Regions from separate parts of the Rhodoferax sp. GW821-FHT02C08 genome, predicted to be linked through region 3. Evidence: predicted binding sites of a transcription regulator. Region 3 holds the regulator's gene; each other region holds the start of a gene.
The links. Region 3 encodes sigma-54, which starts transcription at its own class of promoters, with help from an activator protein. Its sites were predicted from a motif close to TGGCANGNAANCTGCTTT; they were not measured.
Positions count from the first base shown of each region.

Region 1: AC07VY_RS17895 (PEP-CTERM sorting domain-containing protein) is a predicted target of sigma-54. The motif match lies at 1,673-1,690, and genes of this name have one in related genera.
Region 2: xdp1 (exosortase-dependent surface protein XDP1) is a predicted target of sigma-54. The motif match lies at 2,204-2,221, and genes of this name have one in related genera.

Region 1 covers NZ_JBWKVR010000015.1:41,523-48,762, forward strand. Annotated here, with positions in the region: gene AC07VY_RS17885 (DUF2145 domain-containing protein) at 1-565, shown strand, start outside; gene AC07VY_RS17890 (serine endopeptidase) at 576-1,607, shown strand; gene AC07VY_RS17895 (PEP-CTERM sorting domain-containing protein) at 1,785-2,369, shown strand; gene AC07VY_RS17900 (hypothetical protein) at 2,400-2,648, shown strand; gene AC07VY_RS17905 (CHAT domain-containing protein) at 2,815-5,883, shown strand; gene AC07VY_RS17910 (hypothetical protein) at 5,904-6,776, shown strand; gene AC07VY_RS17915 (CHASE2 domain-containing protein) at 6,804-7,240, shown strand, end outside.
Region 2 covers NZ_JBWKVR010000020.1:80,071-87,310, reverse strand. Annotated here, with positions in the region: gene AC07VY_RS20740 (methyl-accepting chemotaxis protein) at 1-568, shown strand, start outside; gene xdp1 (exosortase-dependent surface protein XDP1) at 1,276-2,133, opposite strand; gene prsT (XrtA/PEP-CTERM system TPR-repeat protein PrsT) at 2,326-5,148, opposite strand; gene queC (7-cyano-7-deazaguanine synthase QueC) at 5,327-6,025, opposite strand; gene AC07VY_RS20720 (hypothetical protein) at 6,141-6,665, shown strand; gene AC07VY_RS20715 (IlvD/Edd family dehydratase) at 6,756-7,240, opposite strand, start outside.
Region 3 covers NZ_JBWKVR010000023.1:47,069-54,308, forward strand. Annotated here, with positions in the region: gene AC07VY_RS21935 (THUMP domain-containing class I SAM-dependent RNA methyltransferase) at 1-1,185, opposite strand, end outside; gene AC07VY_RS21940 (RNA polymerase factor sigma-54) at 1,292-2,869, opposite strand; gene lptB (LPS export ABC transporter ATP-binding protein) at 2,877-3,641, opposite strand; gene lptA (lipopolysaccharide transport periplasmic protein LptA) at 3,638-4,261, opposite strand; gene AC07VY_RS21955 (thiol:disulfide interchange protein DsbA/DsbL) at 4,380-5,039, opposite strand; gene AC07VY_RS21960 (SPOR domain-containing protein) at 5,120-5,824, opposite strand; gene argS (arginine--tRNA ligase) at 5,837-7,240, opposite strand, start outside.

The DNA.
Region 1 (7,240 bases), on a different contig from region 3:
CTTCGCCTACCAGCAGCCTGACGGGCAGGGCGGCCACGTGTGGCGCGTGCTGCACAAGCTCAACCAGTGCGGCACACCAGATGCTGCCATCTACCGCCAGGGCCTGGGCGAGTTCTTCATGGACGACCTGTGGCGCTACGAGGCCACCTGGGTCGTGCCCACGCCCGAGGTGCAGGACCGCCTGCTGGCCCTGCTGCAGGACCCGGCCCGCGCCACCCGTATGCACACCAAGCCCTACAGCTTGGTCAGCTACGCCTGGGGCACGCGCTACCAGCAGTCCAACCAATGGGCGTTGGAAACCCTGGCCTCGGCCATGGAGCCCGGCGCCGACAGCCGGCTGCGCGCCCAGGCCTGGCTGCAGCGCCAGGGCTACGAGCCCACAGCGCTGCACATTGGTCCGTTGACGCGCCTGGGCGCGCGTGCGACCCAGGCGAACGTGGCCTTTGACGACCACCCGAATGCCAAGCGTTTCAGCGACCGCATCGAGACAGTCACCGTAGACTCGGTGTTTGCCTGGTTGCAGCGGGCCCAACTGGGCAAGGCGCCGGTCCGTTTGTCCCTGTGAAGGAGTTGCGATGAGCAAAGCACTGCGTTTGTCTGAAAAGTGGTTCCGCCGTGGCCTGTGGCTGGTGGCGTTTGTGTTTGGTGGTTTCCTGATCGGCCTGGGGGGCAGTATCGTCGGCGACCTGCCGCAGGTGGAGCACCAGTTCAGCCAGGAGGACTTCATAGACAAGCCCGCCGCCGCCCAGGCGCGTGCCGCCGTGAAGACCGGCGAGCAGGCCGAACACGAGGCCGACACTGCGCTGGAGCAGGCCCAGCTCAAGCTGCAGGTGGCGCAGACCGATGCCGCTGCGGCGCGTGAAACCTTTGACAACTGGCTGGCCACCCGCCACGCCACCGGCAGCGCCGACCAGGACCCCGAGCTGCTGTCGCGCACCAAGGCGCTGGACAAGCTCAAGGCCGCAGAGCGCAACGCCCAGAGCCAGATCGAACAGCTGGAGCAACGTGCCTTGGACGCCCGCCAGTCGGTGCAGGCCGCGCAAAAGAAGCTGTCCACTTTGGAGCAGACCGCGCAAGAGGCGCTGTACGCCGAGCAGCGCAAGCAGGAGTTGCGCGTGTTCGGCTACCGGTTGGCGCTGACCTTGCCCCTGCTGGTGGTGGCGGGCTGGCTGTTTGCCAAGAAGCGCAAGAGCACCTACTGGCCGTTCGTCTGGGGCTTCATCTACTTTGCGCTGTTCGCTTTCTTCATCGAGCTGGTGCCCTACCTGCCCAGCTACGGCGGCTACGTGCGCTACGTGGTCGGCATCGTGCTGACCGTGCTGGTGGGCCGCCAGGCCATCGTGGGCTTGAACCGCTATCTGGAAAAGCAGAAGCTGGCCGAGGCCTTGCCGGATGCCCAGCGGCGCGAGGAACTCAGCTACGACGTGGCCCTGGCCCGCCTGGCCAAGAGCGTGTGCCCGGGCTGCGAGCGCACGGTGGATCTGAAGGACGCCGGTATCGACTTCTGCCCGCACTGCGGCATCGGCCTGTTCGACCACTGCAAACCCTGCAACACCCGTAAGAGTGCGTTTGCCAAGTTCTGCCACAGCTGTGGCGCTGCGACGTGATGGGGGCTTGTGCCCGGTTGCTCAAATAGATGTAACTATTAACAACTTTTACACACTGGGTGCGATGAAATAAAAATTTCATTAGATTTCAATGACTTAGTGCCAGTTCGGCATTTCGTCTTTACGTTACTGTTACCAATAGCAGGCATCTGGCGCCTGTATTAATTCAGGAAACGTATGAAATTTGCATCTGCACTGGCTCTGGTTGGTTTGGCTCTTTCGGGTGTCGCCCAGGCCATGCCGGTCACCTCCGAGTCGTTCCACAGCGGCATGAACACCGGTTATTCGCTTACCGGCGCTTCGTCGGTGGACGGCAATGTCGACTGGTTTGTGTTTGACTCCAACGGCACGTCAGCCACGGTCTTCAATTTCAACCGTACGGTGGCGGCTCCTGATCTGATTGCCGGCCTGTACCGCGGAGACACCAGTGGTTTTGACTACGCCGCGGCAGGTGCCAACGCTTTTTACTCCTACAGCCAGGCCGCGCAGTACAACTCCGCGCTGACCTGGATCAACTACTTCGACGACTCCCACGGCAACAGCCTGGGCGGCCCATACGGTGATCCCGACTTCAACCTGGTGCTCGGCGCTGGCCGCTACTCGCTGGCGCTGTCCTCGCTGAATGGCGCGGCCGGTACCTATCGATTCACCACCAATGCCAACAGCGTAACCACCAACCATGTGCCCGAGCCGGGCTCGGTGGCACTGTTGGGCCTGGGCCTGGCCGCGATGGTGGCGGTGCGCCGCCGCAAGGCCGCCTGAGCGAGCAGACTGCGCAAGCGGCTTCTCTTGATGGCATTGACTGCGGGCGCCTTCGGTACAGGCTCCACCGAATTTGCCATCATGGGTTTGCTGCCCGAGGTGGCGGCGGACCTGGTGTCGCGTGACCAGCGCGCCCAGGCCACGGCCCTGCAGTCCGGCGTGTCCCATGCCCAAACTGCCCTGGGTGGGCGCGGCCTTGGCGTTGGTGGCTTTCGGCATGAGCTTCCTGGCCCGCGCGCAGGACCGCAAGTATGCGCACCGCACGGCCAGCGCGCGTAAGGCCGCGATGTTTGCGCATTGAAGTTCAAGCCAAATATGCCGCTGGCGCAGCTGGTATCTGCGCTGGAAGCTATTGAATAGATAGCATGTGAGGTCGTTCCCCGATTGACACCCGTCGCCGGCCAGAACTAAGATTTGCCGACTTGGGTTGCCTGGGAGGCTGTTTGTGCATGCACTGTCCGAGCGACACCACCGGGGCCACTATGGGCTCGCCATTTGCCTGTTGGCGCTGTGCCTAGCCCTGCCGCTGGCGGCCCACGCACAAAGTGATGCCGACGACGCGGGCAACATGTCCAGCCTGGACGAAGGCGACGTCAGCGGCAGCAACCTGACCCGCGACGAAGCCACCCGCCTGCTGGCCCAGCCTCTGCCCGATACCCCGGATGCCCGCTACGCCGCGCTGCAACGCCAGTACCGTGCGGCCTTGTTGCTGGAAGAGCGCGCCCGCCTGATCGCCACTGCCCGCCAATTGGTGGACGCCGGGCGCGGCCGGCCCGGCGGGGAGAGCTGGATCACCACCTACCTGGATGCTGAATTCACCTGGGGCAGTTCGGGCAAGGCATTGGAGGTCAGCGAAGCTTTCGTCACGGATTCCAGCCTGCCGCTGGGCCAGCGTGCCTTGGCTGCGTTGCGCCAGACCTATTTCGCCGCCCAGGGTAATGACCGCGCCATTCTGGCCCGGCTGTGGTCGCGTGCCGACGACCTGGCGGCGCAGGCCCTGCGCCAGGGCGTGGCGCCCGCCGGTCTGCCCGTCAATCGGCTGCAGGTGCGTGCCGAAATCGAGCGCTGGCAAGGTAATGGCAAGGCCATGGTGGCTACGCTGCGCGAATCGATAGGCCTGAGTCGCAGTGCCGTGCAGGCCGCGCGCAGCCACAGCACCGGGCCGCGCGACCCGGATGTGCTGGATGCCTATGGCCGTCTTGACGGCTCCATGGGCATGCTGACCTACGCCCTGGTGCGCGATGGCCGGCCGCAGGAAGCCATCCATGTGGCCCAGGCCAACCTGGCGCTGTGGCGCTCCGGCCAGATCAGCGACGGCCTGGGCGCGCGCTGGAACTACCGCTTGGCCACCAGCCTGAACGCCACCCAGCAATTCGCCCCGGCGCTGGCCGCAGCCCAGCTGTCCGACGAAATGCTGCAGCGCGCCGGTGTCAGCGCCGCCAGCCATACCGGCTGGCTGGCACGCCAGGAGATCGTGCGCGCGCTGATCGGCCTGAAGCGCTGGCCCGAGGCCGATGCGTCTTACCGGGGCTTTCTGGCCAGCATGCCGCCCGACACTCTGGCCCGCACCCGCGCATCCGACTGGCGGCTGCTGGCCCTGCTGGCGGTCAAGAACGGGCGCATGGAAGAGGCGCTGGAGCTGACTGAGCGCTCGCTGCGCTACCGCAACCGCCTGTACGGCGCCAACCACCCGCAAACCCAGGAGGCGGCCGGCATGCGCGGCCTGGTGCGCCTGCTGCGCGGCGACCTGCGCCTGGCCATGGTGGACTACGAAGCCCTGTTCGCCGCCACGCTGGACAACCCCGGCGGCTGGCTGGACCTGGACCTGCGCGGTGTGCGCGGCTATGTGCTGGGCATTACCTTCGACGAGTTCATGCGCTTCGTGGCCGACAAGGCGCTGAAAGGTGAGGCGGTGGACCCGGCCATGAGCGACCGCGCCCTGCAGCTGGCCGACCGCAGCAGCCTGGGCGTGACCCAGCGTGCCATCACCGACAGCACGGCCCGCGTGCTGGCCAGCACACCGGCCCTGCGTGCCCTGCTGGACCAGGAGCAGACCCAGCGCCAGGCCGTGTCCGCTTTGGTCGCCACGCTCAACACCAGCCTGGGCGAGGAAGACAGCCTGCGCCGCCAGGCCCAGACGGCCGAATTCAAGGCCCTGCCAGAGGCCGACCGCAAAGCCTTTGCCGAGCGCCAGCAGGCCGTGCGCGATAGCATCAAAACCCAGCAAACCGGTGTCAGCACTGCGCGCACCGCGCTGACCACCCAGCGCGAGCGGATCGCCAAGCAGTTCCCCGCCTATGCCGACCTGGTCACGCCCAGCACGCCCCGGCCGGACCAGCTGCGCCAGTTGCTAACCCCTGGCGAGGCCCTGCTGGTGCTCTACCCCACCGACAGCGCCACCCTGGTCTGGCTGCTGGGTGCGGATGGCCGCAAGGCCTTCAGCGCCGTGGCCGTGTCGCGTGCCGATCTGGCCCGGCGCGTGGCCCAGCTGCGTGGCCAGCTGGACCTGGGCAGCGCCCCCGCAGGGCGCGAGCCGGTCGTGCCCAGCGCCCCGCTGTACGCGCTGTACAAAGACCTGCTAGGCCCCATAGAACCCAGCCTGCGCGATGTGCGCTCGCTGCTCATCGCCACCGATGGGCCCCTGGCCAGCCTGCCGCTGGCGGCCCTGGTCACACAGCCGCCGCAGCCCGACCAGGCGCCGGCCTGGCTGGTGCGGCAGATGGCGGTGACTCAGCTGCCTTCGTCCTCGGCCTTGCTGGCGCTGCGCCGGGTAGCCCAGCCTGCGGTGGCGGCCAAGGCCTTGATGGGGTTTGGCGACCCACTGTTCAATGCCCAGGCCGGCAAAGCCGTGCGCGTGAGCACCCAGCTGCAGCCGGATGCCGCGCGTTACGACGCCGAATGGGGCTTTCGCTACGCCGACATGCCGGCTCTGCCCGATACCCGCACTGAGCTGCTGGCCCTGGCCGGCGCACTCGGCGCGAATGCCAAGACCGACCTGCTGCTGGGCGCCCAGGCCACGCGCCGCGCCGTGCTGGACGCGAATCTGCTGGACCGCCGCGTGGTCGCCTTCGCCACCCACGGCCTGCTGCCCGGTGAGCTGCCCGGTATCTCCAAACCCTCGCTGGCCATGGCTGCCACCAGTGATGAACGCGAGTCGCCGCTGCTGGAGCTGGACGACGTGCTGGGCCTGCGCCTGAATGCGCAATGGGTGCTGCTATCGGCCTGCAACACGGCGGCGGGCGAGCAGGGCGGGGCGGCGATGTCCGGCCTGGTGCGTGGCTTCTTTTTTGCTGGTGCGCGCTCGGTGCTGGCAACCCATTGGGCGGTGGAATCGGAGTCGGCCACGGCCCTGACCAGCGCCACTTTTGCAGTCCAGGCCAAGGGGGCGGTTTCGCGCGGCGAAAGCCTGCGCCAGGCCCAGCTGGCCATGCTGGACGGCACACTGGGCGGAGGCCGCTGGAGCCACCCGTTTTACTGGGCGCCGTACGCGCTGTTTGGCGACCCGGTGCGTTGACCCCCTTCACGAGGAATCCCATGTCCCCCACACACGCTTTCGTACCGGCCCGATGGACCGCCTGGCTTCTGCTGCTGGCGCTCAGCCTGTGGGCTGCGGGCGCCCAGGCACAGGCGGTAGCAGTGGTGACCGATGTCAAAGGCGCAGTGGCGTTCGCCTCCGGCGGCAAGCCGGTGGCACTGCTGTCCGAGCTGGCCACGGGTGCCGACATCCAGCTGGACAAGGGCGCCACACTGAGCTTTGTCTACCTGCAGTCGGGCACCGAATTCCAGCTGCGCGGGCCGGCGCGCATTACCTTGGGAGCGACCGGGCCGCAGTCTGTTGCCGGGGCCAGCGCCATTCTGCGTTCGTCAGTGGTGGCCGCCGAAACCGCGCGGCTGCAGACCACCAATGGCCGCGTGGTGCTGGGCGGCATGGTGATGCGCGGGCCGGGCCTGGACCGCTTCAAACTGCTGGAGCCCACCGGCAAGGTGCTCGGCGTCCGCCCCACATTCGCCTGGACCCTGCCTCCCGGTAATGCCCGCGTGCAGTTTGAACTGCGCGACGAGGGCAGCGACAAGCAGCTGCTGTCTACCACTGTGTCGGGCAGCCAGCTGGTGCTGGACGACAGCGTGCAGTTGCAGGCCGGTGTGAACTATGTGTGGAGCTTGACGCTGGAGGTGCCGGGTGCCAACAGCCTGGTTCGCTCTTCGTATTTTTCGCTCAGCAGTCCGCAGGAGCGTGAGCGCATGGAGGCCTTGCGGCCCGGCCCGCAGGCACCGTTTTCCGACCGGCTGATCTATGCATCGCTGCTGGAGCAGGGCCGGTTTCTGAGCGACTCCCGCAAGCTCTGGCAGCAGCTGGCCGATGAGCGGCCCGACCTGCCCGAGCTGCGCAGCCTGGCCAACAAATAAGTGCCGGCCAACCCGCCAACCATTCCCATGCGCACCGTCTGGGCTGGTTACGCCCTGGTACTGGCGCTGGTGGCCCTGTTGCTGGGCACGCCGCTGGTCCGCCCGCTGGAGCTGGGCCTGCTGGATGTGCAGCAGCGGCTGCAGCTGCATTACGCACACCAGCCGGTGCGCAAGGACGTGGTCATCGTCGGCATCGATGAAGCCAGCCTGCAGCAGTTCGCCGAACCCTTTGCCCTGTGGCACGGCCATATCGGTACGTTTCTGCGTGGCATGGCGCTGGCCAAGGCCTCGGTGGTGGGGCTGGACGTGGTGCTGCCCAGCCGCTCGTTTGACAGCGTGCTGCCCGGTAGCGACGCCCAGCTGCTGGGCGGCCTGGTGGCGGCGCGCCCGGTGGTGCCGGTGGTGCTGGGCGCCTCGGCCGACGAGGCCGGTCAGCCACTGCCCATCCATGCGCCTTTCGTCAC
Region 2 (7,240 bases), on a different contig from region 3:
GTCGACGGTGGCGCAGCGTGGTGGCGAAGTGGTGCACCAGGTAGTGCAGACCATGAAGGGAATCAATGACGCGTCTCGCAAAATTGCGGACATTATTGGCGTGATTGATGGCATCGCTTTTCAAACCAACATCCTGGCACTTAACGCCGCAGTGGAAGCTGCGCGTGCTGGCGAGCAAGGGCGTGGCTTTGCCGTAGTTGCGTCGGAAGTGCGCAGTCTGGCCGGCCGCAGCGCGGATGCGGCCAAAGAAATCAAGAGCCTGATCAATGCCAGTGTGCAGCGCGTGGGTTCCGGCTCTATTTTGGTTGATCAGGCAGGAATCACTATGACCGAAGTGGTAAATTCCATTCGCCAAGCTACTGAATTAATGGGTGACATCAGCGCAACCAGTTCCACGCAAAGCGATGGCGTTTCTCAGGTGGATGAGGCGATGAAACAAATGGATAAAACCACGCAACAAAATGCTGCCTTGGTCGAACAAATGGCGGCCGCGGCCAGCAGTCTGAGAAACCAGGCCGGTGGTTTGGTGCAAATGGTTGAGGTGTTCAAATTGGGGGCTGCCGATTGATGTACCCATATTGAATGCTGGAGGCTACACCTGAGTAACCCTGGGCTACGGGATTAATCCCAAACTGGTGTATTGATGGAAGTACGAAGAACGCCAGAGCCAGATGCTGGCCACGCTGCAAGATGACAGTGTAGGGTTGCTCCGCTGCAGTTGCTGGGCAACTGGAAGAGTCGCATCCCATACGATGTTTTCATCGCCTGCTCGTCAGTGACCAGTGGCGTAACCAAAGTGGGCTGTCTGGCGGCACGGCATGTCTGGCATAAATTCTTGGGCCAGCACGGAGTGAACAAGAGCCTGATTGCCCAGTTCACGCTGGAGCCGTTCGGCAAAGTCGTCGACATCTAATGCGAAGTCAAGGAACTGGACGCAGAACTACGCAAGGCTATTCAGCAACGCCAGTGCTCGATTCTGCACTCGATCACGGCCCATGCGCTGGACTACACGTCGTGACCAGGTTTGGCGGGAGAGTTTGGATCGCTCTCGGAAAAAATGACGTGTTGATCATTTGACCTTGTCCTAGGGTAATTGCCTGTCTCGTCCACGAGTCGGGTGAAGGGCGCCCAGTACAGCAGACTGTAATTCAGTGAGGCTCAGAAATTACACAATCAAGGGAAGTCTTGTCGCGCATTTATGCGCCTCGGGAATAAAAAAAGCACCAGACTCTGGTGCTTTTTTTATATTGCCGCAAGCAGCTTTGGCGTTACGGCCTAGACAGAAACAGCAGCCTTGCGGCGACGCGAGGTGCCCAAAATGCCCAGCAGGCCAGCACCCATCAGAGCCAGGGAACCTGGTTCAGGCACCTTGCTGGTCGTGGTTTTCACATTGGCAGCCACAGACAACAGCTTCACAAAGTCATTGATAGCATCCATTGCGCCACCGCCGTAGCCGGAGTTGTATGCACTGATCAGCCACCAGCTGGAATAAGTAGTGCTGTCTGTCGTGTTGTAGGTGACATCAGTGCCTGTACCGCCGGTGTTGGTAGCCGTCGTTGTGCCTGCCGTTCCGTAGTTCTTGACCGAAGTCCAGCCATTGGCCGCGTTCAAGGTAGTGGAATTGGTTGCCTGGCCCACACTGGTACCGGTCAAGGTCTTACCCGTAATGGTTGGGGTGCCCGCACCGGTGTACGCCAATACGGTGATGTCCGCATCGCTAGCCCAGTAGCCCAGGGTCAGGCTGGTGATGTTCACGGCCGAACCAAAACTCAGCAGGATCAGATCCGTACCATTCTGGTTGTCAGCCGTGTGCGTGGGGCTGGTCGCATCTTCGTTGACAGACACTACGCCCAAACCCAAGCCAGAACCCCAGTTACGAACGTTTGCTGCTGCAAATGCGGTGCCCGTGGTCGGAGCCGCGACAGTACCCGTACCTGTGGAGTAAGCCTGGGCATTCAGCGTAGTACCGCCAGCAGAGCCGCAGGTCAGGGTATTACCAATGCTCGTGGAGTTATTGCAACCAGAATCCAGCGCCCAAGTACCCGCTGCAAAGCTAGGTGCGGACAACAGAGCGAATGCACCGCACAACAACCATTGTTTGACGGAACCGTGGTTTGCAGAATGGGTTTTCATCATTTTTCCTCTTGAACCGAATTAAGCGAAGCGACGGCTGCAAAAAATCTGTCGGCCATATGTAAACAACAAAGCAACACTCATGCCAAATAAATAAACCATTTATTATCAATAACTTATGCAATTCATTGCCATTTGATGTGTTACATATGTAAAGGATTTCGACACAAAATAAAGTCCATACAACGCGATTTAGCGCAAGCTTTTGAGCAAGCTGTCGGCCTCGGCCATGGTCTCGAAACGGCGTCCGGATTTCAGTGCGGCCTCGACTTCATCACGGGCCTCTGTTTTGCGTCCCGATTGGGCCAGAACCGCCGCCAGGTGGTAACGGATGTCCGGGTTGCCGGGCTCGCGCAGGCGTGCATCGCGCAGTAGTTGCAAGGCGCGATCCACCTGGCCGTTCTGAAACAAAGCCCAGCCCAGTGTGTCGATCGCGTTGGCATTGCTGGGTGCCTTAGCCATGGCCTTTTCGGCCACGGTGACCGCCGAGGGATCTTTCAAGCGCAACAGCACATTGGCCAGGTTATTCAAGGCATCAGCGTCGTCAGGAGACAGCGCCAGCAAAGACTCATAGCTGGTGCGGGCCGCGGCGTAGTTGCCAGCACGCGCATAGCCATCGGCCAAAGCGCGACGCACAGGAGCATCCTGTGGCCGGGTTTTCAACCATTGCTCCGCCAACTGCAAGGCGGGCTTACCGCCGTCCTGGCCTGACAAGGCGCGGAACAAGCGCAGCAGCGTGTCCGAGCTCGGCTCGATCTGGTGGGCGCGGCGGTAGTTGTCGATTGCAGCTGCAGATTGGCCACGGGCCTGCGCCACGTCACCCAACAGGCTGTAGCCAATCGCCCGTTTCGGCGCCAACGCGAGAACCTGGCGTGCACGTTGCTCGGCCTTGGCAGGATTTGCCTGCCGCAACTCCACGTCGGTCATCAAGGCCAAAGCAGGCAGGAAGTCAGGCTTGCTGGACAAGGCTTTTTCCAGACTGTAGGCGGCACCTGCAGGGTTGTTCGCCGCCATTTGCAAGGTTGCAATTTCGGTTTGCTGAGGTGCGTTGAAGTCGGCGAAACGGGTTGCGCCAGAGAAGGTGGAACGCGCACCTTCGAGATCGCCGTTGGCCAATTGAGCACGGCCATACACCAGCATCACAGGCAAGTTGTCGCCCGCCTTGGCAGACAGACGCTTGGCGGCCTCCAATGCCAATGCCGGCGCGAGGTTGCGCAAATGGAACTCCACCAGCGAGGTACCAGGGCGCAATTCGCCAGGGCCGGAGATATCGTTGGCTTTTTCCAGCCAGCGCTGCGTTTCCGCGGTTTGGCCACGACGATCGGACACATTGGCCATCTCGTACATGGCATCCACATTCTTGTCGTCGGACTGCAAGATAGCGGCCAAACGGGTGGCAGCCGAGTCATAGGCCTTGTTCAACATATCCAGCCGGGCCAAATTCAGCTTGGGCTGCAGCAGGCTACCATCCAGTGCCAGAGCGCGCTCGAAGCTGGCCTTGGCGGCTACCCGGTTGCCGCCCTGGGCCTGGGCCATGCCCAGCATATTCAAAAAACCAGCATTGCCGGGCTGCTGCTTCACCAATTTGTCGGCAATGGCCAAGGCTTTGTCAGAGAGTCCATCCCGGAGGTACAAAATCACCAGGCCGGTACCCGCCTGCGTTTGCTTGGGGTCTTTGAAGGCGGTTTCCAGCTGAGCAATCGCGTCGCCGGTCTGGCCACCGCCCAGCAAACTCATACCCAATGCGGTGTGAAATTCGGGTGCATTTTTAGTCGCCAAAGCCTGCTGCATCAAAGCTGTCGCCTTGGCGTTGTGCCCCAGGGCCATATGGGCGCCAGCCAACATGGTGATGGCCTGGCCATCCCCAGGCTGCGCCTTGACATACTCCTCCAATAGATCGGTGGCCCGCCCGAAATTGCCCTCGGCCATATTGATCTGCGCCAGCAACTTGGACACCGGGCTATTGCCCTGGATCTTTTGGAAGGAGTCCAGATAAGGCTTGGCCTTCTCGGTCTCGCCCAGTCCAAAATGCGCCAGCCCGTTGAGCATCAGCAGCTGTGGACGGTACTGGATGAAGGGTACCGGCACAGGGTCCAGAAAAGCCGTGACCTCAGCCAGGGCCGAGCGCACGGCAACAGGTTTGCCGTCGCGCTCAGCCAGCAGGGCCTTGAGATAAGCCGCGCGCGGCTCGCTTGGAGACAGGCGCTGCACCTCAGCCACGTCCTTGGCGGCCTCTGCATACTTTCCTAAATCGATAGCAATACCCGCACGGGCGACGCGTGCTTCCACATGTTTCGCATCCAGCTGCAAGGCAGCGTCATAGGCCGCCACGGCGCCACGCAAGTCACCTTGGACGTGGGCCAAAGAACCCTTTTGATAACGCGCCTCCGCTGAATTAGGTGCCAGGGCCAAGGCCCGGTCTATGGCCGAATTGGCCTCGCTGAACTGGCGCGAACGAATGCGCACCGGCACCTCGGCCAGCCAGACTTCCGCACTGCGGCCGTCCACGATACGGGCTTCATCGATGGCTTTCAACGCATCCCGTGGCTCACCAATGTCTGCGCTGGCAGATGCACGCAGCAGCAAAAGCTGGATTTGCGTGGCAGGCGGCAAACCGGTGGGATTGAACAAGGCTTGGCTCAGCATCAACTTGTGCTTGCCCTGGGCGATAAACGCTTGGGCCAGCGGTACCACGACTTCGGCCCGGTTCACGCCCAGGCGCAGCGCTTCATTCAACGCAACCTCGGAAGCCACCGCCTCGCCATTCGCCAGCAAAGCCTTGCCCAGCAGCACCTGGACGGGCAGCATGTTTTTGTCGATTTGCAGCGCATTCTTCAGCTGAATGATGGCGCCGGGCATGTCGTGACGCTCATAGCGACTCAGCGCATCTTCGTAATAACGCGATGCCTTGCTGTCTGACACCGCATAGGAGGAAAGGCTGGTGGCACACAGCAAAGCCAAAAGCGTGGCGCGCCCGGCAAAAGCCGCGCTGCTAGAAAGGGGAAATAGCTTCATGGAGGGCAACTCTTGGCAGCGGGCGCACGGTGCGGCCCAATCCAGGAATGTTAGCCCATGTAACAAAGCCTTTACAGGAGGAATCTCCCCACTCCGTGAGGAAATGGGCTATCGGTGATTTGCTTCACATCCCGCTACAACACCCAAAATCTGCGTGATGCAGACCGGCAGACCGATATCACGCCGAAGCGGCAAAACGCTCGAATCCACGCGCCCGCAGCACGCAGGCCGGGCATTCGCCACAGCCATATCCCCAGGCCTGGCGGTGGCCGCGGTCGCCCAGGTAGCAGGTGTGGGTGTGCTCCACGATCAGGTCTACCAACGCCTGGCCACCCAGCTGCCGCGCCAACTCCCAGGTTTGCGCCTTGTCTATCCACATCAACGGGGTTTCGATCAAATACCGTTTGTCCATGCCCAAGGACAAAGCCAGTTGCATGGCTTTCATGGTGTCGTCGCGGCAGTCCGGGTATCCTGAAAAATCGGTCTCGCACACGCCGGTGACGATGACTTCCAGATTACGCCGGTAGGCCAGGGCTGCAGCCAGGGTCAGAAACAACAGATTACGCCCGGGCACAAAGGTGTTGGGCAGGCCACTCTCCTCCATCTTGAACGCCATGTCACGGGTCAGCGAGGTCTCGCTCACCTGGCCCAGAACGGACAAATCCAGCAGATGGTCTTCGCCCATCTTGCCGGCCCACTGCGGGAATTGCAGCTTGATCTGCTCCAGCACACGCAGACGGACCTGCAGCTCTACGTGGTGGCGCTGGCCATAGTCAAACGCAACCGTCTCCACATGGTCGTACTTGGACAAAGCCTGGGCCAGGCAGGTGGTGGAGTCCTGCCCACCGGAAAACAAAACAAGAGCGCGGGAATGCATGGTCGGATTTCAATAACAGTAACTGATCTTTATAGGCTATTTTCGTAGAAGACGACAGCCACCCGCCAGTTCACCTTGGCAGGTCGCCCCTGGCCGGGGCAGGTAGGATGTGGCAATGAAATTTCTCTTGCACCTGGTCCGCACACTGTTCAGATACACACTGACGCCCCTGATCGCCCTGCTGCTTGTATTCGAAGAATGGGGGTGGGAACCGCTGGCCCGGTGGATGGACAGATTGGCGCATTTGCCGGTCTGGTCGCATTTGGAGCGCCTTATACGGCGCCTGCCGCCGTATGCCGCCCTGCTGGTATTTTTTGTGCCCATGTTGACGCTGCTGCCCATCAAGCTGCTGGCCTTCTACTGGATCAGCAAAGGGCATGCCTTGTTGGGCCTGCTGGTGGTGCTGGCAGCCAAGCTGCTAGGCACAGCGATAGTAGCCCGCCTATTCCACCTGACGCAGCCCGCACTGATGCAACTGCCCTGGTTCAACCGCCTTTACCAACGCTGGAAAGCATGGAAGGACGAATTGATCGCCCAAGTCAGAAGCAGCAGGCCCTGGCGCATCGCACGCGCGACCTCACGCGCTGTGCGCCAAGTCAGCCGCAAGCTGCTGGAAACCCTGCGCCAGGCCTTCCGCTAGCCTTCAAAGGTCTTATAAGCTTTTTAGGGCTCTAGCGCAGATACTACCTGCGCTAGCAGCTATAAAAACGATAGTACTTAGAAATCAAACTCAATGTGAGTGGCGTGGCACGGTCGAACCGCGGCAGCCCACCAGGAAGTCGAAATCGCAGCCATCGTCGGCCTGCAGCACGTGGTCCACGTACAGGCGGGCATAGCCCCCCGACAGCGGCTTGGGTACGTTGCCTGCCAGGGCGGCCAGGCGCTCGGCCAGCTCGGCATCGCTGATGTCCAGATGCAAGCGGCCTTGTTCGCAGTCCAACTCAATGAAGTCACCATCGCGCACGGCGGCCAGCGGGCCACCGGCAGCGGCCTCAGGTGCCACGTGCAGCACGACGGTGCCGTAGGCGGTGCCACTCATGCGGGCGTCGGAGATGCGCACCATGTCTTTTACGCCCTGGCGCAGCAGCTTGGGTGGCAGGCCCATATTGCCGACCTCGGCCATGCCGGGGTAACCCTTGGGGCCGCAGTTCTTCATCACCATCACGCAGCTGGCGTCGATGTCCAGGTTTTCATCGACGATGCGTTCCTTGTAAT
Region 3 (7,240 bases):
ACGACGGGCCGAACCAGCAACCATGTCGAAACGGAACAAGCGGCATTCAATGGGGCCGTTCCACATGGGTACGCGGCGCGACTCCTTGAGGCGCATCTTGCCGGGCAGCTTGAGGTCGGGTGTCAGCATCCAGGCGGTCCAGCCCGCGTAGTTGCGCTTCCAGTGGGTGGCCAGTTGGGGAAAGAAGTCGGCGCTGCCGTCCTCGGTCTGTGCGGCTTCGCGCCGGCCCGCGACACCGGCGACTTCAATCCGCTCGCCGTAGGGCGGGTTCAGCAGCATCACGCCGGACTCGGCCGGCGGCATGCGCTGCAAGGCGTCGCCGCCACGGAACTCGACCACGCCGCTGACGCCCGCGCGCTCGGCGTTGCGGGTGGCGAAATCGACCATACGGAAGGCCACATCGCTACCGAAGATCTGCGTCTCGGGCTCGTGCTCGGCGGCGTGGGCCTGCTCCTGGATGGCGCTCCACACATGGGGCTGGAAGGGCAACAGCTTCTCAAAGCCAAAGCGGCGCAGGCTGCCGGGCGCAATATTGCAGGCGATCTGCGCGGCCTCGATGGCAATGGTGCCGCTGCCGCAGCAGGGGTCGTACAGGGGCGTGGTGCCATCCCAGCCGCTGGCGGCGATCATGGCGGCGGCCAGGGTTTCCTTCAACGGCGCATCGCCCTTGTCTTCACGCCAGCCACGTTTGAACAGCGCGTCGCCCGAGGTGTCAATGTAGATGGTGGCGCGCTCGGTGGTCAGGTGCAGGTAGATGCGCACATCGGGCCACTGCACATTCACGTCGGGGCGCACGCCGGTCTTGAAGCGGAAGCGGTCGGCCACCGCGTCCTTCACCTTCAACGCAGCGAAGTTCAGCGAATTGAGCGGGCTGTGCTGGGCCGTGACCTCGATCTTGAAGCTTTGCTTGGGCGTGAACCAGATCTCCCAGGCCACGTTGCTGGCGGCTTCGTACAGGTCTTTTTCGCTGCGGTATTCGGTGTTGGACAGCTCGATCAGCACGCGCTGCGCCAGGCGGCTGTGCAGGTTCAGCCGCATCGCGTCGCGCCAGGAGGAGCGCACCAGCGTGCCGCCCCGCATCACCCGCAGGTCTTCGCCCTGCAGGCCGGTAATGCCATGCACCTCTTCGGCCAGCAGCTCTTCCACGCCGGCGGCGCAGGGTAAAAATAATTGGAGTTGGTTCATATCGTTATTTCCATGGTGTCACGCTACGCAGCCTGGGGCAAGCGGGGGCGAAGCTCTTTCCTCCAGCTGCGGCATACCGTGCACGCGGCCTGGGGGAGAGCATGTTCTACAGCGCTTTGCGCAGGTTCGTGGGGGCTATGCGCAGCGCTTCGCGGTACTTGGCCACGGTGCGACGCGCGCATTCAATGCCCTGCTCTTTCAGCATGTCGGACAGCTGGCTGTCGCTGAGCGGCTTCTTTGGGTCTTCGGACGAGACAAACTGCTTGATCAGCGCGCGCACCGCGGTGCTGGACGCATTGCCGCCGGTCTCCGTCCCCAGGGACGAGCCGAAGAAATACTTCAGCTCGAAGGTGCCGTAGGGCGTGGCCATGTATTTGGCGGTGGTCACGCGGCTGATGGTGGACTCGTGCAGTCCCAACTCGTCGGCGATCTCGCGCAGCACCAGAGGACGCATGGCCAGCGCGCCGTGGCTGAAGAAGTTCTTCTGCCGTTCCACGATGGCGTTGCTGACCCGCAAAATCGTGTCGAAGCGCTGCTGGATGTTCTTGATGAACCAGCGCGCCTCCTGCAGACGCTGCTGCAGCGCGGCGTTGTTCGACGAATCCTTGCCGCCGCCCTTGTGCTGGCGCAGCGCATTGGCATAGATATCGTGCACGCGCAGGCGCGGCATGACCTCGGCATTCAGCTGCACCCGGAAGCGGGCCTGGGCGCCACGCCCGACCTTGACCACGATCACGTCGGGCACCACGATGTTGCGCTCCACATCGACAAAGCGCCGCCCCGGCTTGGGCTCCAGCCGGGCGATCAGCGCCATGGCAGCCTTGATATCGGTCTCGGTGGCGCGGCACAACTGGGCCAGGCGCTTCACATCGCGCCGGGCCAGCAGGTCCATGGACTGGCGGCAGATGCGCATGGCCACCTTGCGCGCCGGGTCATCGCCCAGCACGGGCTGCAAACCCTCCAGCTGCAGCAACAGGCATTCACCCAGATGCCGCGCGCCCACGCCCGCCGGCTCCAGGCTTTGCAGCAGGCTCAGGGCCACGGTAAAGCGGTGTACCAGCTCTTCCACGGCCTCGGCGTCGTCGCCCGCCAGACCACGCGCCAGGGTTTCGAAATCGTCTTCCAGGTAGCCGTCGTCATTCAGCGATTCGATCAAAAAGCGCAGCGCTGCCTGGTCCACCTCACCCAGCCGCAGGGCCAGGGCCTGGCGGTGCAGAAAGCTGGTCAGCGACTCCTGGTTGCGGGCCAGCTCGGTGGCGTCCATCTCGCCGTCTTCACCCAGGTTGTTCTGGCGCGCCGGGGCATCGCCGCCCCATTCGCTGTCGTCGGGTTTGATCTCGGAAGTGCCATCGCCATCCCAGCTGGTGTCGTCACCGCCGGTTAAAGGGGATTCGGCATCATTTGGGGCTTCTACGCTGGATTCACTTGCGTATTCAGCTACAGAACTTGTAGCAATTTCAGCCTCGCGCTCCCCTGTGCTGACCGGCGTGTCGGACTGGGCCAAGCCGAACTCCTCACGTGCAGCCTCGTCCATATTGCGTTCCAGAAACGGGTTGTCGTCCAGCATCTGGTCCACTTCCTGGCTCAGTTCCAGGGTGGACAGTTGCAGCAGGCGGATGGACTGCTGCAGCTGGGGCGTCAGCGCCAGATGCTGTGAAACGCGTAGGGATAAGCCTTGCTTCATCGGAGCATCACATCTTGAAATGTTCGCCGAGGTAGACGCGACGCACATCGGCGTTGTCCACGATCTCGGACGGCGTGCCCTCGGCCAGCACATTGCCGTCGCTGATGATGTAGGCGTGGTCGCAAATGCCCAGCGTTTCGCGCACATTGTGGTCGGTGATCAGCACGCCGATGCCACGCGACTTCAGGAAGCCGATGATGCGCTGGATCTCGATCACCGCAATCGGGTCGATACCGGCAAAAGGCTCGTCCAGCAAAATGAAACGCGGCTGGGTGGCCAGGGCACGGGCGATTTCCACGCGGCGGCGCTCGCCACCAGACAGGGCCATGGCCGACGAATCGCGCAAATGCTCCACCCGCAAATCCTGCAGCAACGCCGTCAGGCGCTTTTCGATCTCGGCGCGGGTGAGGGACTTGCCGGCCTTGTCGTGCTGCAATTCCAGCACGGCGCGCACATTTTCTTCCACCGTGAGCTTGCGGAAAATCGAGGCTTCCTGGGGCAGATAGCTCAGGCCCAGGCGCGAACGCCGGTGGATGGGCATGTGCTCCACCGACTGGCCGTCGATGGAAATATGCCCGCCATCGGCCCGCACCAGGCCCACGATCATGTAGAAGGAAGTGGTTTTGCCCGCGCCGTTGGGGCCCAACAAACCGACCACCTCGCCTTTTTTGACGGCCAGCGTCACGTCTTTCACGACCTTGCGCTTGCCGTAGGCTTTTTGCAGATGGCGCGCCTCCAGGCGGCTTTCTCCCGACTCCACCACCGCCGTCACTTCTTCACGCCCTCCAGCGTGCTGGTGGAACGTAGCACCGGGGCGGGCCCGGCAGCTGCCGTGCCGCTAGCGGCCGACGCTGCAGCCTTGGGTGTCAGCATGGCGCGTACGCGGCCATTCTGGCCACCGGGATTGCTGCCGGCTGTGCCGCTGTCCACGGTGAATACATCGGTGGTGTTGTCATAGACGATCAGTTCGCCGGTGATTTCGTCGTTCACCTTGCTGCCGACCAGACGACGCAAAATGGCCCGCTTGATGAAGCGCACGTTGTCCAGCTTGCTGCTGTACTCGATGGTTTCGCCCTCGCCTTCTATGTATTCGTCCAGGCCGTCGCGTTTTTGCTTGAAATACGCCAGCTTGCCCGGCTCCGCCGTCACCACGCCGAACTGGTTGCCCTCGGCATCCTGGCGCACATCGACGCGGGCGCCACGGATGATGATGGTGCCCTTGGTCATCACCACCTTGCCGGTAAAGACATTGGTCTGCTTCAGATCGTCATAACGCGCCGCGTCCGCCTCGATATTCATAGGCTTGAGTTTGTCGGCTTTTTCCGCGTGGGCCGCTCCGCCTAGACCGACGAAACAAACCACGAGCAGTGAGAGTAGGGTGTTGATTTTCATAGAGGCACGAATCTTGCAATTCATTGTAACGGCCCCTCACCCCGAGTTGGACGTAGCCAGAAAAAAGCCCGCTGACGCGGGCTTTTTCATCTCTCCGGCCTTGCCGGCCATGCCGGGATCAGGCTTTCTTGCGCTGCTCGGCCACCAGATATTCCACAACGGCCAATGCACGCGGCATGGTCTGCGCCTGGCTGCCATCGGTGTAGAACTTGCCAGCCACGCCCAAAGCGGGCACGCCCGCGACCTGGTAGGCCTGCTGCAGCTGGGACGCCTTGCGCACCTTGGTGCTGACGCCAAAAGACTGGTACGTCTCGGTGAACTTGGTTTTGTCCAGACCCTGCTTCACGGCCCAGGCGATCACCAGATCATCTTTGTCCAGACGCTGGTGCTCCACATGGATGGCGTTGAACACCTTGCCATGCAGGGCGTCCAGCTGGCCCAGAGCCTCCAGCGTGTAGTACAGCTTTTGCGGCGGGATGAAGCTGTCCTGGAAGTTCACTGGCACACGCTTGAAGGCAATATCCTTGGGCAGGCGCTTGAGCCACTCCACCAAGGTGGGCTCAAACGCATTGCAATGCGGACAGGCGTACCAGAAGAACTCGATCACTTCGACCTTGCCGGCCGGGGCTTCTGTTGCGACTGGCTTGTCCAGCACCAGGTAATCCGTGCCCGCCACGGGCGGCTTGCCCTGCGCCAGGGCGCTACCGGTATGACCTACGGCCAGCGTGGAACCAGCCAGCACACCCGCTGAAGCCAGCGAAAACTCACGACGTTTCATTGCAAATCACTCCTTGTGGGGGGTCGGATCGGTGCCGAGCGCAAAAGTTCAGCGCGCAGCACCAGCTTCAAGAGAACTGGTCAACGCTGCACGCGCACCAGGGTGGTTTCGCTACCGGCACTTTCCAGCCGGTCCTTGGCATGCTCGGCATCGTCGCGCTTGGCGTACGGGCCCATGCGCACACGGTAGACGGTGCGGCCGGACTGCTCGCGCTCGGTAACCTTGGCTTCCATGCCCATCATGGCCAGCTTGGCACGCTGGGCCTCGGCATCTTCGGGCGTACGGTAGGCACCGGCCTGCACGAAGTACTCAAACGGCTCGGCTGTGGGTGCCAGCGCAGGTGCCGTGGCCACGGTGGCAGACGCAGCCGCCTTGGCTTTGACCTTGGCCAGATCGCCCAGCGGGTCGGCCGAGGCTGCGGCCGACGGCTTGGCATCCGGCTTCACCGCAACGGCCGCTGGTGGCGTGGGCACCACGGCCGGAGTCGCCGCTGGCGCCGGTGGCGGCACCACCAGCGGAGTCGCCGCATCCACCGCGCCGGATGCCGCGGGCGCCGCAGAGCGCACCGGGTTTTTGCCGTGCAAGGGGGTATTCGGATCCCAGTCCTTGTTTTTCTGGCTTTCGACCGCGTCGTGGTCGGCGCCATTGGCCTGGGTCTTGCCATTCATGAACGGCACCGGCACCTTGGTGACATAGACCGCCACCGCCAGCGCCGAGCCCAGGCCGACCACCACCCCGATGATGAAACCCAGGATGGTGCCGCCGCTTTGCTTTTGTTTTGTCATGCTTGCTGTCAATTACATTTTTTCCGGAGCATCCACGCCCAGTACTGCCAAGCCATTGTGCAATACCTGCGCGCAGGCGGCGACCAGGGCCAGGCGGGCCAGCTTGAGCGGCTCGTCGTCCACCAGCACGCGCTCGGCGTCATAGTAGCTATGCAGGTTGGCGGCCAGCTCACGTAGGTAGAAGGTCACGTCATGCGGGGCAAAACCTTCGGTAGCGGCTGTCAGCATCTCGGGGTACTTGGCCAGCTGCAGCATCAGCGTCTGGGCCTGCGGCACCAGCAGGCTGGACAGGTCCACGCCCTGCAGCGACGCCACATCGCCACCCCAATCGCGCAGCATCTTGCAGATGCGGGCGTGTGCGTACTGCACGTAGTACACCGGGTTGTCGTTGTTCTTGGCCAGCGCCAAATCGATGTCAAAGGTGTATTCGGTATCGGGCTTGCGGCTCAGCAGGAAGAAGCGCACCGCGTCCTTGCTGGTCCAGTCGATCACGTCGCGCAGCGTCACATAGCTGCCAGCGCGCTTGGAGATCTTCACCTCTTCGCCGCCGCGCACCACCCGCACCATGGTGTGCAGCACGTAGTCGGGGTAGCCCTGGGGAATGCCCACATTCGCCGCCTGCAGGCCGGCGCGCACCCGGGCGATGGTGCCGTGGTGGTCGGTGCCCTGGATGTTCACCACCTTGGTGAAACCCCGCTCCCACTTGGCGATGTGGTAGGCCACGTCGGGCACAAAGTAGGTGTAGCTGCCGTCGGTCTTGCGCATGACGCGGTTCTTGTCGTCGCCGTAGTCGGTAGACTGCAGCCACAGCGCACCGTCTTGCTCGTAGGTCTTGCCGGCTTCCTGCAGGCGCTTGACGGTGGCGTCCACCCGGCCGCTGGTGTACAGGCTGGACTCCAAGTAGAAGTTGTCGAACTTGACCTGGAAGGCTTGCAAATCCAGGTCCTGCTCGCGGCGCAGATAGGCCACGGCGAATTCGCGGATGGAATCCAGGTCATCCACCTTGCCCGAGGCCGTGACTTCGCGGTCGTCGGCCTTGACGGTCTTGCCGGCCAGGAAGTCCTGCGCGATATCACCGATGTAGTCGCCGTTGTAGGCGGCCGCATTTTCACCACTAGGCCACTCGGCGTCGCCGGGCTTGAAGCCCTTGGCACGCAGCTGCGTGCTGTTCGCCAGGGTGGCGATCTGCACGCCGGCGTCGTTGTAATAGAACTCGCGGTACACGTCCCAGCCCTGGGTGGCGTACAGGTTGCAGATGGCATCGCCCAGCGCCGCCTGGCGGCCATGGCCCACATGCAGCGGGCCGGTGGGGTTGGCCGAGACGAATTCCACCAGGATGTGCTGGTTGTTGCTGGGCTGCACGCCGAAGCTGGCAGCAGCGGACAGCACCTCGCGCACCACTTCCTGCTTGGCAGC